3 regions of the Novosphingobium sp. PY1 genome follow, and region 2 is predicted to be linked to each of the others. Evidence: predicted binding sites of a transcription regulator. Region 2 holds the regulator's gene; each other region holds the start of a gene.

The links. Region 2 encodes LexA, which represses DNA repair genes until DNA is damaged. Its sites were predicted from a motif close to GTTCCNCNCTTGTTCT; they were not measured.
Region 1: J3474_RS20115 (ATP-dependent helicase) is a predicted target of LexA. The motif match lies at 1,461-1,476, and genes of this name have one in related genera.
Region 3: J3474_RS20070 (PA0069 family radical SAM protein) is a predicted target of LexA. The motif match lies at 1,550-1,565, and genes of this name have one in related genera.

The regions. Positions count from the first base shown of each region.
Region 1 is NZ_BLTI01000016.1:95,459-100,666, reverse strand. It holds gene J3474_RS20130 (pseudouridine synthase) at 1-136, shown strand, start outside; gene rsmD (16S rRNA (guanine(966)-N(2))-methyltransferase RsmD) at 133-702, shown strand; gene J3474_RS20120 (hypothetical protein) at 772-1,365, opposite strand; gene J3474_RS20115 (ATP-dependent helicase) at 1,513-3,789, shown strand; gene J3474_RS20110 (DEAD/DEAH box helicase) at 3,862-5,208, opposite strand, start outside.
Region 2 is NZ_BLTI01000013.1:31,475-36,682, reverse strand. It holds gene gltX (glutamate--tRNA ligase) at 1-875, opposite strand, end outside; partial or broken gene J3474_RS22920 (DUF4131 domain-containing protein) at 896-1,585, shown strand; gene J3474_RS22795 (ComEC/Rec2 family competence protein) at 1,679-3,094, shown strand; gene lexA (transcriptional repressor LexA) at 3,179-3,874, opposite strand; gene J3474_RS18145 (molybdopterin molybdotransferase MoeA) at 3,959-5,182, opposite strand; gene moaC (cyclic pyranopterin monophosphate synthase MoaC) at 5,182-5,208, opposite strand, start outside.
Region 3 is NZ_BLTI01000016.1:86,990-92,197, forward strand. It holds gene J3474_RS20060 (long-chain fatty acid--CoA ligase) at 1-36, shown strand, start outside; gene J3474_RS20065 (hypothetical protein) at 76-357, opposite strand; gene J3474_RS20070 (PA0069 family radical SAM protein) at 470-1,540, opposite strand; gene J3474_RS20075 (NADP-dependent isocitrate dehydrogenase) at 1,687-2,910, opposite strand; tRNA gene J3474_RS20080 (tRNA-Val) at 3,145-3,219, opposite strand; gene cpdR (cell cycle two-component system response regulator CpdR) at 3,319-3,693, opposite strand; gene J3474_RS20090 (N-formylglutamate amidohydrolase) at 3,857-4,810, shown strand; gene J3474_RS20095 (SapC family protein) at 5,130-5,208, opposite strand, start outside.

The sequences.
Region 1 (5,208 bases), on a different contig from region 2:
GAAAGTCAGCCGCCTGCTGCGCATTTCCTACGGCCCCTTCGTGCTGGGCGACCTGCCCAAGGGCACGGTCGGAGAAGTTTCGCAGCGCGATCTCGAGACCTTCCGCCGCTCCCTCGGCAAGGGCAAAGGCGAATGAAGGGCACAAGTACCGGCCTGCGAATCGTTGCCGGCGCTTGGCGCGGGCGCAAGCTGGCTACGCCCGAAGGTGACGCGACGCGCCCGACCGCCGACCGCACCCGCGAGACGTTGTTCTCGATGCTGACGAGCCGCCTCGGCACGTTCGAAGGACTGAAGGTCGCCGACCTGTTCGCAGGCTCCGGCGCGCTCGGCCTCGAAGCCCTGTCGCGCGGCGCGGCGCATTGCCTCTTCGTCGATCAGGACGCTGCCGCGATCCGCGCCATCCGTCGCAACATCGCCAACCTGCAGGCCCAGTCGCAATGCGACGTTCGGGCCTGCTCGGCACTATCGCTGGGTCCGGCGAAGGAGCCGCTCGACCTCGTGCTGCTCGATCCGCCTTACGATACCGGAGCCGGTGCGGTCGCCGTGGACAAGCTCACGCGACTCGGCTGGATCGGGGAAACCACCTGGGTGAGCCTGGAGACGGCGCGCGGCGAGGACGTTGCGATCCGCGGCTTCGAAACCGACGCCGTACGCGATGTCGGCAAGGCACGGCTTCACATCCTGCGCCGCATCGAATCCTGATATTGCGCCGATATGAAGTGGGCCCCGCCACGCGGCGGGACCCTTTTCGTACTCAAAAAACCGGGGCCGTTACTTGCCACCGGGATTGCGGCAGCTGTCCTGCACGGTCTTGCTGCAGACCGGATAATCCTTGTTCATCGCAGAGGCAGGCGGCGGCGTCAGCGCCCCCTTGTAGGGGCCGCCCTGATAGCTTTCGTCCGCAGGCATCGCGGGGCGCACGGCCTGTTCGGCCGCTTGCGGCGCGGGCACCCCGGCAGTCGGCATGCCCTCGCCGGGTGGATTCGCCTGTGTTGCAGGGGTTGTGGGAGTTTCGCCGTTGAGCTGCTGGATGATCGACGCCCACGCGGTTTCACGCTGCTGCGGGCTCATCTTGTAGACCTGTCCGCGCTGGTCGGGCGTCAGGGCCCAGTACCCTTCCTGCCGCTCGGGAACGAGCGTCCAGTAGTAGCCCTTGTACTCGTCCGGCCAGGCATCGTACTCGGCCTGGCGGTCTGCCGGCCAGCCGTCGTACATGGCCTGCTGCTCCGGCGTCAGCGTTACCGGCGCCGCCGAGGCGACTTGCGCCGGATCGGCGGCTGCAGGCGGCGCGTTCTGGGCCAGTAGCGCACCGGGCAAGGCCGCCAGAGCAAGCGCCGATCCGCCTGCGAGAATCGATTTTCGCATGGTCTCTCTCCACTGTGTATCCGTTGCCGAACCGACGTTTCACGCCCGGGAATGTTCCATGCATGCGGCAAAGCGGCCTTGCGCCGCGATGTTCCGTTCCCTAGTTGTTCACGTGTGAACAGCCTGCAAGATACCTCGCCCAGCGGCATGCCTGCCGCCAGCAACGATCCCCTGATCGACGGCCTCAACGCGCCCCAGAAGGAGGCCGTGCTGACCACCGAAGGGCCGGTCCTGATGCTGGCAGGCGCAGGCACGGGCAAGACCGCCGCCCTCACCCGGCGTCTTGCCAACATCATCCGCAATCGCCTTGCATGGCCAAGCGAAGTGCTGTGCGTCACTTTCACCAACAAGGCCGCGCGCGAAATGCGCGACCGGGTCGGCCAGCTCGTCGGCCCCGCGGTCGAGGGTATGCCGTGGCTCGGCACCTTCCACGCCATCGCTGCCAGGATGCTGCGCCGCCATGCCGAACTGGTGGGGCTGCAACCCAACTACACGATCATCGACACCGACGATCAGCTGCGCCTGCTCAAGCAACTCATCCAGGCCGAAGGCGTCGATGAGAAGCGCTTCCCCGCCCGCCAGCTTGCCGGGTGCATCGATCGCTGGAAGAACCGCGGGCTCAATCCGCAGGATCTCGATGCAGCGGAAAACGAAGCCTATGCCAACGGCCGCGGCCAGAAGTTCTACAGCCTCTACCAGGACCGCCTGAAGACGCTGAACGCCTGCGACTTCGGTGACCTGCTGCTGCACATGCTCAACATCCTGCGCACCCATCGCGAGGTGCTGGAGCAGTACCAGCAGCGCTTCAAGTACGTCATGGTGGACGAATATCAGGACACCAACCAGGTCCAGTACCTGTGGCTGCGCCTGATCGCGCAGGGCCGCCAGAACATTTGCGTGGTGGGTGACGACGACCAGTCGATCTATTCATGGCGCGGCGCAGAAGTCGCCAATATCCTGCGCTTCGAAAAGGATTTTCCCGGCGCGAAAGTGATCCGGCTCGAACAGAACTACCGCTCGACGCCCGAGATCCTTGCCGCTGCCTCGGGCCTCATCAACGAGAACAGCCAGCGCCTCGGCAAGACCTTGTGGACCGAGCGCCACCCCGGGGACAAGGTGCGCGTGATCGGCGTCTGGGATGCACCGGAAGAAGCGCGCCGCGTGGGCGACGAGATCGAGCGGCTCGAGCGCGAGGGCGCCCCGCTGGACCAGATGGCCATTCTCGTGCGCGCGCAGTACCAGACGCGCGAGTTCGAAGACCGCTTCATCTCGATCGGCCTCAAGTACCGGATCGTCGGCGGTTTCCGTTTTTACGAACGCGCCGAAATCCGCGATGCGCTGGCCTACCTGCGCGTTATCGCCCAGCCCGCCGACGACCTCGCTTTCGAGCGCATCTACAATGCCCCGAAGCGCGGACTTGGCGCCAAGGCGCTGGAGAAGCTGTACCAGCTCGCGCGCCGCCAGGGCATCCCTCTTGCCGCGGCCGCCATCGAAATCGTCGATACCGACGAACTGCCCGCCCGTGCGCGCAACACTTTCCTGTCGCTGATGCGCGACTTCGCCCGGTGGCGCGATCTGGAGAAGACGGAGAACCCGGCGGACCTGATGCGCACCGTTCTCGACGAAAGCGGCTATACCGACGCGCTGCAGGCCGAGCGGACAGCCGAAGCCTCCGGACGGCTGGAAAACCTTGTCGAGCTTGCCCGCGCCATGGAAGAGTACGAAAGCCTCGGCGACTTCCTCGAGCATGTCAGCCTCGTCATGGACAACGACGCGGCCAGTGACGAGGAAAAGGTCACGATCATGACCATGCACGCCGCCAAGGGCCTGGAATTCGACCACGTATTCCTGCCTGGCTGGGAGGAAGGCGTGTTTCCCTCGCAGCGTTCGCTGGACGAAGGCGGCCTTGCCAGCCTCGAGGAAGAACGCCGCCTTGCCTATGTCGCGATCACCCGGGCGCGCCGCAAGTGCACCATCCTCCACGCCGCCAACCGCCGCATCTACGGCCAGTGGACCAGCTCGATCCCCTCGCGCTTCATCGCCGAATTGCCCGAAGATCACGTCGAAAGCGAGACGACGCTCACCGGCGGTGCTTCGCTGTGGCGCGCGCAGTGGTCAGAACATGCCGATCCCTTCGCCGACGTCGCCCGCGCCCAACCCGCGCGCACGATGACGCGCGGCCCGGGCTGGCAGCGGGCTGCCGCACGCGAATTCGAAACGAAACCCCGCCGGATCGCCGAGACGACGCGCAGCGCGGCCAGCTTCGCGGCCAAGCCGCGCACCGATATCGCCATCGGCGCGCGCGTGTTTCACGAGAAGTTCGGCTACGGCACCGTGGCCGGGCAGGAAGGCAACAAGCTGGAGATCGACTTCGAGCAGTCGGGCCGCAAGCGCGTGATCGACAGCTTCGTCAAGATCGCCTGACGCGGCGGCGGAACCGGAACGGTCACCGCCGCACGATCACGCGCGACCGGTCTCGACCGCGCGACCGCAATTTCAGGCCAGTGCGGAGACCTTGAGGAATTCGGGAACCGGACCGTTCCAGCCGTCGTCGGCGGGCTCGGCCTCGCTACGGCGCTGGCGGCGTTCGCGGCGCGGCTCCTCGGCAGGTGCACGCGCTTCACGTCGCGGCGCACGCCTTGCCGACTCCTCGCGCTTTTCCGGAACCTCGCGCTTTTCCGGAACCTCGCGCTTTTCGGGAACCTCGCGCCTGTCCGTATCCCTTGCCGTCTCTCTCGACGCACGGCGCGCCTTCGGCTTCTCCTCGCGCGCCTCTTCGGCTTCTTCGGTCTGGAGATCGAACAGCGGTATCTTGTGCCCGGTCAGCTTCTCGACATTGTCGATAGCTTCGGCATCCTCCGGCGCCACGAACGTGAATGCGCGGCCTGAAGCGCCGCCGCGGCCGGTGCGACCGATGCGGTGGACGTAATCGTCTGGGTGCCAGGGCGTGTCGAAGTTGAAGACGTGGCTCACGCCCTTCACGTCGAGACCCCGGGCCGCCACATCGGAGGCGACGAGGATGTTCACGTCGCCGCTCTTGAAACGGTCGAGTTCGGCGAGGCGCGCAGGCTGGTCCATGTCGCCATGGATCTCGCCGGCACCGAAGCCGTGGCCCTTCAGGCTCTTGGCCAGTTCGCGCACGGTCGTCTTGCGGTTGCAGAAGACGATGGCGGTCGAGACATTGTCGGTCCGCAGCAGGTGTCGCAGGACTTCGCGCTTCTTGCGGGCCGTCACGGCAACCTTGTGCTGGACGATGTTGATGTTGGCCGTCGCCGGGCGCGCCACTTCGATGTACTTGGGGTTCGACAGGAAGCGGTCCGACAGCTTCTTGATCGGCGGCGGCATCGTTGCCGAGAACAGCATCGTCTGGCGATTGGTCGGCAGCTTCGAGCAGATGTTCTCGATGTCGGGGATGAAGCCCATGTCGAGCATGCGGTCCGCTTCGTCGATGACGAGCAGTTCGCAGCCCGTCAGCAGGATCTTCCCGCGTTCGAACAGATCCATCAGGCGGCCCGGCGTGGCGATGAGAACGTCCACGCCCTCGGTCAGAGCCTTCACCTGGTCGCCCATCTGCACACCGCCGATGAGCAGCGCCATCTTCAGGTCGTGGTTCTTGCCGTACTTCTCGAAATTCTCGGCAACCTGGGCGGCAAGTTCGCGAGTCGGCTCGAGGATCAGCGAGCGCGGCATCAGCGCGCGGCGGCGGCCATGCGCAAGAATGTCGATCATCGGCAACACGAAGCTGGCCGTCTTGCCGGTGCCGGTCTGGGCGATGCCGATGAGATCCTTCATCATCAGGACCGGCGGAATCGCTTGGGCCTGGATCGGAGTCGGTTCGGTATA
Region 2 (5,208 bases):
ATGATTTCCTCGTCGCCATGTCCCCAGCCGAGCCGCAGCAGATAATTGAACAGCGCTTCGGGCAGCACGCCCAGCTCATCGCGATAGGCATCGACGCCGAGCGCGCCGTGGCGCTTGGACAGCTTGGCGCCGTCCGGGCCGTGGATCAGCGGTACGTGGCCGTAAGTCGGCACTGACCAGTCCATGGCGCGGATGATGACGAGCTGACGAAAGGCGTTGTTGAGGTGATCGTCGCCGCGGATGACGTGGGATACGCCCATGTCGTTATCGTCGACTACGACAGCCAGCATGTAGGTCGGCGTGCCGTCGGAGCGCAGGATGACGAAGTCGTCGATCTCGACGTTCTGGACCGTGACCTGTCCCTGCACGAGATCGTCGATTACGGTCTCGCCATCGCGCGGGGCCTTGATGCGCACGACGTAGGGGCGATCGCTCGGCCAGGTCGCGGGATCGGCGTCGCGCCATTCGCTGTCGATGCGAAACGGGCGGCGCTCTTCCTGCGCCTTCTGGCGGCGCTCGGCGAGTTCCTCGGTCGTGAGGTAGCAGCGATAGGCGTGACCGGATTCAAGTAATTGGGCGGCCACTTCGGCGTGGCGCTGCGAGCGCGCGAACTGGAATACCGGTTCTTCGTCGCCTTCGAGGCCGAGCCAGGTCAGGCCGTCGAAGATCGCGTCGATGGCCGGTTCGGTCGAACGGGCGCGGTCGGTGTCTTCGATGCGAAGCAGGTATTTGCCGCCGTGATGGCGGGCGAAGAGCCAGTTGAACAGCGCCGTACGGGCGCCGCCGATGTGAAGGTAACCCGTGGGCGAGGGGGCAAAGCGCGTAACGACGGCTGACTGGCCGTTCGATCCGCTCGATGCACTGCCGCTTGCCATTGTAAATCCCTTCCTGTCCAATGTTCGCCATGGCCAGCCAAGCCAAAGCCCGAGATGAAAATAACGCAAGCCGCGGCCTCGCCGGGGGCGCTGCATTGCAGCATCGGCCATGGAACAGCAAGAGCGAGTTGTCGAGGGTTTTGGCGGCCCTGGAGCGATTTCTTTCTGTTGCTGGCTTCGATCGCGGGCCTTGGCTGGTCGTCTCATTCGGCGCGGGAATCGCGGCGTGGTTCGGCCTTCCCGGACCGTTCCATTGGGCCGGATGTGTCGTCGGAAGCAGTGCCATGGCAGCTTTCGCGGCGTGGATCTGGCCGGATCGTGAGCGCTTTCCCCACATGCGAGTGGCAGCCTGCGCAGTTTTTCTCATGTTTCTCGCCGGTTGCCTGACGGTGTGGAGCAAATCGGCGCTGGTGGGACAGGACGCAATCGATCGCCCGGTCTCGGGAATGTTCCTTGGCAAAGTGCTAGGTGTTGAACAACAGCCCGCCGAACAGCGGGTCAGATGGATCGTCGCAACGCGGGAACCGGGCTCGGGGCGGTCGATAAAAGTTCGGCTTAATGTTCCCGACGATCTGGGCGTTGCATCCGTTTCGTCAGGGGCGGTGATTCGCTTTGAGGCGCGGTTGATGCCGCCGGCTCCGCCGATGTTTCCAGGTGGGTATAATTTCGCGCGCACCGCGTGGTTCTCCGGCCTTGCTGCAAGTGGGAGCGTCAACGGCAAAGTCGAGATCCTCAGGTTGGGCGGCAGGGGCGCTATGCTTGAATCTGCGCGTAGCGCGCTTTCCCGACATGTCCGTGCGCGGATGAGCGGTCCGGAAAGCGGGATTGCCGCTGCTCTGGCGAGCGGCGACCGCGGGGGCATCGCAGAGAACGATGCGCAGGCGATGCGCGATGCTGGTCTTGCGCATCTCCTGGCGATCAGCGGTCTTCACGTCAGCGCGGTAATCGGGGCTGCCTATTTTCTCTCGTTGCGGTTGCTCGCGCTTTCGCCCGCGCTGGCCTTGCGGTTCCGGCTCCCGGTGGTGGCGGCGCTGTGCGGTGCTCTGTCCGGGATTGCCTATACCCTGTTGACGGGCTCGCAAGTGCCGACGGTCCGTTCCTGCATCGGGGCGATGCTCGTGCTTGTCGCGCTGGCGCTGGGGCGCGAGGCAATCTCGCTTCGGCTTCTGGCTGTCGCCGGGTTCGCGGTCCTGCTGCTCTGGCCCGAATCGCTGACAGGGCCAAGCTTCCAGATGAGCTTTGCGGCCGTACTTGCGATTGTGGCGCTGGCGACCAGCGGGCCGGTTCGCCGGTTCCTGGCACCGCGAGAGGAATCGTGGCTTTCGCGGCTTATGCGGCAAGCAGCAATGCTGTTCGTAACGGGCTTCGTCATCGAACTCGTCCTCATGCCGATCGGCTTCTACCATTTCCATCGCGCCGGAGCTTATGGCGCGCTGGCCAATGTGCTTGCCATCCCGCTCACGACTTTCGCGGTCATGCCCTGCATTGCCCTCGCGCTGCTGTGCGACATTGTGGGACTGGGCGGGCCGTTCTGGTGGCTGGCGGGGCAGTTCATCGACCTACTGCTGGGCCTCGCGCACACGATCAGTGCGCTGCCCGGCGCCGTTTCGGTTTTGCCTGCCATGGGGACGGGCGGCTTCCTTCTGTTCGTAACCGGCGGCCTGTGGCTGGGCCTTTGGAGCGGGCGCGTGCGGCTGCTGGGACTGGTGCCAGCCTGTTTCGGTATCGTCTGGCTCATCCTGCTCGAGCCGCCGGACATTCTCGTGACCGGCGATGGCCGTCATGTCGGACTGCTCGACGATAGCGGCGATGGGCTCGTCACCTTGCGCGACACCGGCAGCGATTATGTGCGCGACAATCTTCGCGAATTCGCAGGGATCGAAGGCGAATTGACGCCGCTCGCATCGTGGCCGGGTTCGAGATGCAATCGCGACTTCTGTTCGGTACGGATCGATCGAGCCGGTCGCTCGTGGCACTTGCTGATCGCCAGAGGCCGCGACCAGGTGCCGGAGCGGTCGCTGGCAGCGGCCTGCGACAAGGCCGATATCGTCATTGCCGACCGCTGGCTGCCATGGAGCTGCAAGCCGCGCTGGCTCAAGGCCGACCGGACCATGCTGGACAGGACCGGCGGGCTTGCCATCAGGCTGCGCGGCAGATCCGTCGAAACCGTGGCGACAGGGCAGGGCCGCCATGGCTGGTGGAAACCGCGCGGGCCGTGATTTCGGCCCTGTCCGGAGAGTACGCCTTCCTGAAAGTACGCCTCCCGGAGAGCGCGCCTGAAGGTTACGCTTTCCGGGGCAAGCTCAGTGATAGCGGCGCAGCAGCCCTGCGAGCTTGCCCTGAACCTCGATCTCGTCAGGGCCGTAGATCTGCGGTTCGTATGCGGCATTGGCGGGCACGAGGCGAACCATGCCGCCATCGCGCTGGAGATACTTGAGCGTCGCTTCCTCGCCACGAACCAGGGCGACGACGATTTCGCCGTCGCGTGCGGTGTTGGTGCGACGGATCAGGGCAAAGTCGCCATCGAGAATGCCGGCCTCGACCATCGAATCGCCCGAAACCTCAAGCGCGTAGTGTTCGCCCGAGCCGAGCAGGGCTGCCGGAACCGGAAGCATCGACTGTCCTTCGAGCGCCTCGATGGGAACACCGGCAGCGATACGACCGTGGAGCGGAATCTCGATGACGTCGTTCGCCGGTTGGGGCGTGCGTTCGGGTTGCTTGAGCGCGGCAAGCGATTCCTTACCGGCAGGAGCGTCGGCCTTCGTCGCGGGCTTGCTGGTAACGTCTTCGGGCTGGCGCAGGATTTCCAGCGCGCGGGCGCGGTTCGGCAGGCGGCGGATAAAGCCGCGTTCCTCAAGCGCGGAAATGAGGCGGTGCACGCCCGACTTCGACTTGAGGTCGAGCGCTTCCTTCATCTCCTCGAAGCTGGGCGAGATGCCGCTTTCTTCAAGCCGGACCTGAATGAACTTGAGCAATTCATGCTGCTTGCGCGTCAACATCTTCGTTGCCTCTTTCTCTGCGTCCCCGAGCGTTGTTCTGCTTGTGAACAATGAGAGAACAATTAAGCAACAGATTCTGGAACGTCAAGCAATACCGCCATTTTCGAGCAGGAACACCCGCACCGTGTCTCCGGGCGTGGCGGCCGGTGCATGCGCGGGGCGATCGATCAGCACATTGCTGGCGGCAAGGGCGCTGAGTGCACCGCTGTCCTGCAGCGTCATGGGCACCACGCTCTCGCCGTTCCAGTAGCCGCGCAGGAATTCGCGGCGGTGGCCGATGGCTCTGAGCGGTGCGTCCAGAACGGTCGAGATCTGCATTGGCAGCGAACGGTTTGCCCCGAGCATTGCGCGCAGCATCGGCAGGACAAAGAGATAGGCGGTGACCATGCTCGAAACCGGATTGCCCGGCAGGCCGATGATGATCTGTGTGCCGCCGCTGCTGCGTTCGCGGGTGGCAACAAGGATCGGCTTGCCCGGCTTGATGGCGACGCGCCAGAAGTCGAGCCTTGCGCCCCAGCGTTCGAGAGCCGGGCGCACGAGATCGTGATCGCCTACCGAGGCTCCGCCGCTGGTGACGATCATGTCGCAATCGGCGGCCTCGTCGAAAGCGCCGATCAGCGCATCGAGCGTGTCGGTCACGGGCCCGATTCGCTGCGCCTCGACCGGCAGGGCGCTGACCAGCGAGACCAGCATGGCGCCGTTGCTCGCGGGGATCTGGTGCGCAGGGCAGGTCTCCGGATCGGCGGCCAGTTCATCGCCGCTGTCGATCACCGCGACTTTCGGCATGCGGCGCACCGGCAGGTGGCGATGACCCGCGGAGAGGGCCAGTGCGATATGCGCCGGGCCGATGCGGACTCCTTCGCCCAGCACTTCTTGCCCCGCCGTGAAATCCATCCCGCAAGGGCGGATGTGCTTGTGCGGCGGTTCGGGCAGATCGCCGCTGAGGGTAATGCGGTCGTCTTCGCGCCCAAGGTCTTCCTGCAGGATCACGACGCCTGCATCGGCGGGCATGATCGCGCCGGTCGAGATCCGCACGGCCTCGCCCTTTTTCAGCGTGCCGGTAAAGGGGTGGCCTGCGGCGCTTTCACCGATCACCTGCCATGGCCCGGTGAGGTCGCCTTCGATCATTGCATAGCCGTCCATCGCGGAGAGATGGGTGGAAGGCTGGGTGCGCCGCGCCAGCAGCGGTTCGGCCAGGAATCGGCCCAGCGCGCTTTCGACGTCGACGCGCTCGACCGCTAGTGCTTCGGCCAGTGCAAGCAGGCGGGCCTGGGCATCTTCGAGCGGGATCGGCGCGGGACCTGCCATCAGTGCCGGTCCTCCGCGCGCCAGGT
Region 3 (5,208 bases), on a different contig from region 2:
CGCGTGCAATACAAGGACTACACGCTGCCGGTATGACGAAGGCGGCCGCTAGGCGGGCAGCCGCCTCGGCTCGAATTACTGGTTGGCCGCGTTGCCGGCAGCGGTCTCGGCGGCATCGCCGACCTGTTCGGCCGCGTTGCCCACGCTGTTCGCCGCATTGGCGATGGCGTTGTCCTTGGCTGCTTCGCTGCTCGATGTCTGGCTGAACAGGTAAATCCCGCCGATAACCGCGACGAGGACAATGACCGCCATGACGATTCCGGTTCCACTGGAAGAACTCTTCTCGTGAATTACAGTCGTGTGCGGAGCCTGCGACGTTTCGCGTGTGGTTTCGTGGGTGGTGTATTCTTCGGCCATGAAGACCTCCTTTTGAATTCCTTGTCTGCAGCGAAGAACTCGCCACCCAGCGAGTTGTTTCAAAACTGACATGTCCTGCGCCGAATCGAGCCTGTTCAGGGACGAGACGTGCCTAGAGGAACGACAACTGTCCGCTTGCGTCGGGCGCCTTGAAACCGGAGCAGTCCAGATGGAGATCCGGCGGGCCGAAGCCATGCCGTTTGGCCGCAAGCCGGAAGCGATTGCGGAACAGATCGGCCCACACGCCGCTGGGGCGCATGCGCTCAAAGAAACGCGGGTCGTTGTCCTTGCCGCCGCGCATCTCGCGAATCGTCGCCATGACCTTGGAGGCTCGCTCGGGGAAGTGCACTTCCAGCCATTCGCGAAACAGCGGCGCAACTTCGTGGGGCAGGCGCACCATGATCCACATGGCGCCGCGCACGCCTTGCCCTGCCGCGGCTTCCAGTATCGCCTCCAGGAATTGGTCGGTGATCGCCGGGATTACCGGAGCGATCGAGACATGGGCGGGAATTCCGGCCTCGACCAGCTTGCCCAGCGCGGCAATTCGCCTGGCCGGGGTGGCCGCCCGAGGTTCCAGCAGGCGCGAGAGGTTGGCATCGAGGCTGGTCACTGAAATGCCCACGCCCACCAGATCGAATCGCGCCATCTCGCGCAGGATATCGAGATCGCGCAGGACCCGGTCCGACTTGGTGGTGATCGTCACCGGGTGGCGCGTCTCTAGGCAGACTTCGAGGATCTCGCGCGTGATGCGGTAGTGCGCCTCGATCGGCTGGTAGGGATCGGTATTGGTTCCCATCGCGATCGGTGCCGGCCGATAGCCTGGCTTTGCCAGCGTGGTGCGCAGGAGCCTTGCCGCATCGGGCTTGGCGAAGAGCCTGGTTTCGAAATCGAGGCCGGGCGAAAGGTCGTGAAAGACGTGGCTGGGCCGCGCGAAACAGTAGATGCAGCCATGTTCGCAGCCGCGATAGGCATTGATCGAGCGATCGAAGGGAATGTCCGGCGATTTGTTGAAAGACAGGATCGTGCGGGGATGCTCCTCGGTCACGCTCGTGGCCGGGTTGCGGGGAGGGCCGTCGATGTCGGCGACGCTGTCGAGCCAGTCCCCGTCGGCTTCCCGTCCGGGCAGGTTGAAGCGAGAGCTTGGCGCCCCGCTGGCAGCGCCTCTTCCCTTGAGAGGTTGCATGCCACGATGTGAACATAAAGAGAACAAAAGTCAATGGCGCTACCTGCGCCGCATGACGTGCAGGTAAAGAAAAAGCCCTCCCCGCGTGGGGGAGGGCTCTTCCTGTTCCGGCAGCCGGAGCTGCCCGAATCCATGGACCGTAAAGGTCAGGCCCAGGAGGCCATTTCCTTCTCGAGGTTCTCGACGATGGCTTCGAAGAACTGCTCGGTGGTCATCCAGCTCTGATCGGGACCGATCAGCAGCGCGAGGTCCTTGGTCATCGCGCCGCTTTCGACGGTCTCGATGCAGACGCGCTCGAGGGTCTGGGCGAACTTCACGACGTCCGGCGTGTTGTCGAACTTGCCGCGGTACATGAGGCCACGCGTCCAGGCGAAGATCGAGGCGATCGGGTTGGTCGAGGTCGACTTGCCCTGCTGGTGCTGGCGGTAGTGACGGGTGACGGTGCCGTGGGCGGCCTCCGCTTCGACGGTCTTGCCGTCGGGTGCCATCAGGACCGAGGTCATCAGGCCCAGCGAGCCGAAGCCCTGTGCAACGGTGTCCGACTGCACGTCGCCGTCGTAGTTCTTGCAGGCCCAGACGAACTTGCCCGACCACTTGAGCGCCGAGGCGACCATGTCGTCGATCAGGCGGTGCTCATAGGTGATGCCGGCTTCCTTGAACTTCTCGGCGAAGCCTTCGGTGTCGAACACTTCCTGGAACAGATCCTTGAAGCGGCCGTCGTAGGCCTTCATGATCGTGTTCTTGGTCGACAGGTAGACCGGCCACTTCAGGCCGAGGCCGTAGTTGAACGAAGCACGCGCGAAGTCGCGGATCGATTCGTCGAGGTTGTACATGGCCATGGCGACGCCCGGGGCCGGGAAGTCGAACACGTCGAGGTCGATCTTGTCGCCGTTTTCACCGTCCCAGACGAGACGCAGCTTGCCGGGGCCAGGGATCAGGGTGTCGGTGGCGCGGTACTGGTCGCCGAACGCGTGACGGCCCACGACGATGGGGTCGGTCCAGCCCGGAACCAGGCGGGGAACGTTCGAGATCACGATGGGTTCGCGGAAGACGACGCCGCCGAGGATGTTGCGGATCGTGCCGTTGGGCGACTTCCACATCTTCTTGAGGCTGAATTCCTCTACGCGGGCTTCATCGGGGGTGATCGTCGCGCACTTCACGGCAACGCCATACTGCTTGGTGGCGTTGGCGGCGTCGACGGTGATCTGGTCGTCGGTCTCGTCGCGCTTGGTGACCGAGAGGTCATAGTACTTGAGGTCGATGTCGAGGTAGGGGAGAATCAGACGCTCGCGGATCCATTCCCAGATGATCCGGGTCATTTCATCGCCGTCCATCTCTACGATGGGATTTGCTACCTTGATTTTTGCCATGCTTGAAAGCTCCCCTGGGGATGAGAATTTGGGCGTCTCTTAAGGAGAGGGTGGACGCTTAGCAAGGCAAGGAACGGCATTTTGGCGCCAGTTCGCCTGCGCGGTGGCGTCGATCCGATCTTCCCCGGAGGCGTTGGCGCGCTCCGACCGATTGCGACCGGTCACCATGCCGGTCCCGGAAAGCAGAAAACCCGCCGCTTTCGCGACGGGTTTCTAGCCATCAGGCCTGGGGAATGGTGGGCGTAGCAAGGATTGAACTTGCGACCCCTACGATGTCAACATAGTGCTCTACCACTGAGCTATACGCCCATTCCGTCCAGAGCTCCTTGCGGGCGTTCCCGCTCGGAGGACTGGCCCTCTAGCGTCATGTTTCAGGTGATGCAAGCCGCTTTGGCAGGAATTTTTCAATTAAAGTCGAGCGTGCTCGGGAAGGCCGAAAACCCGCTGCACTTCCATGACAAGATCGCGAAGATGGAAGGGCTTGGAAAGGACTTTCGCCTGCGGTGCCTCGCGGCTGGCGCGCAGGGTGACGGCGGCAAAACCGGTAATGAACATGACCTTGGTCATCGGCGAGACTTCGGCGCAGCGCTGCGCCAGTTCGATGCCGTCCATCTCGGGCATGACGATGTCCGAAAGCAGCAGGTCGAAAGTCTCGGTTTCCAGATGGGGCAGGGCGCTTGTGCCGCAATCGACGGCAACCACATCGTATCCGGCATTTTCCAATGCCCGTGCCAGATAGGTGCGCATCGCCTCATCGTCTTCGGCTAGCAGGATGCGGATCATCGCCTTGTCGTCCCGTATTTCCATGTCGTTGAACGTGGTCGCTTTCGGTGCGACCGGAAGATGGGTCATACGCCAGGACGGGTTAACATTCTCGTCTGGATTTGGGACTGACCGGGAACGGGACGTTTTGACAGGCGAAAGTGAAAGGACCAGTTTCAAGGGCATGGTGAGCAAAGTGGGCGAGAGTGATTCGCAAAGACGAACGGGAGGGCAGATTCCCGGCGCTCCGGCGAGCCCGGCTTTCACGATCACCGCAGCCGAACCCTCGGCGATACCCGTACTCGTTGCCGTCCCCCATGCGGGCAGGGTCTACCCCAGCGGCCTGCTGCGCGAGATGCGCCATCCCGAGTCGGTCTCGCTGCGGCTGGAGGACCGTTACGTCGATCGTCTTGGCGAGGAGATCGCGGCGCGAACCGGGGCGAGCCTGCTGATGGCCCACGCCCCGCGAGCGATGATCGATCTCAATCGCGCGCCCGAGGATATCGATTGGGAAATGTTCGAGCGTTCGGCGCGGCCCGAGCGCAATGGAGAGATGCCGAGCCGGCGGGTCCTGAGCGGGCTGGGGCTGATTCCGCGGCGCTTGCCCGGCCTGGGAGAACTGTGGCGTTCGCGCCACGCAAGGCAGGATCTTACCGCCCGGGTCGATGGGATTCACGCGCCTTATCATGACGCCCTGGCCGAGCAGTTGGCCATTCTGCGTGAGCGCTGGGGGGCGGCACTGCTGCTGGATTTGCATTCGATGCCGCCGTTGCCGAATCGATTCGGCGTTACAGGCGCGCAATATGTCGTCGGCGACCGATTCGGTGTGACTTGCCACGGCAGCGTGATCGCCACGGCCTTTGCCCATTTCGCGGAGCACGGCCTGCCGGCTGCACACAATCGCCCTTATGCCGGGGGTTACGTGCTTGAACGCCACGCGCAGCCGCAGCGCGGGCTGCATGCTTTCCAGCTCGAGATCGACCGCAGTTGCTATCTCGATGCGAATCTTTCCGAGCCGGGAGAGGGCCTGCCGCGAGTCGTCGATGTGCTCGTGGCAATGGTCCAACGTCTGGCGGCTGTCGTCGCCGATCTCGGGCAGGCTGCCGGCGGCAGGGAGTGGCCGCTGGCTGCAGAATGACTTGCGCGCATAAGTTGGCGAAATCTGGCGGTTTTCGCCGGGTTTTCTGAAAACTCTCTCTGGCCATTAAAAAACCACCTCGTGCAATGCACGAGGTGGCCAAGGTTCAGGGAGGAGGTGCACGATGTGCACCAACCCGACCGGGCCATGAGGGTAGCGCCGATCAGGCATTGCAATAATATGCAGGCCTGAGGCGAGATTCAAGAGGTTCTTTAAAACAACTCGGAATCGCTTTGCACGAAGTTTCCGAACCGACCGTGGCGAATTGGACGAGAGTGTGACAAATTTGTCAAAACCCTCGTCCGCATCGGTTTTTCGGTCAGGCGTTGGCCGGCACCAGCGGGCCCTTGCCCTGGCTGATCTGGCGGCCGAAAATGTCACGCACGAGTTCGAGCGAG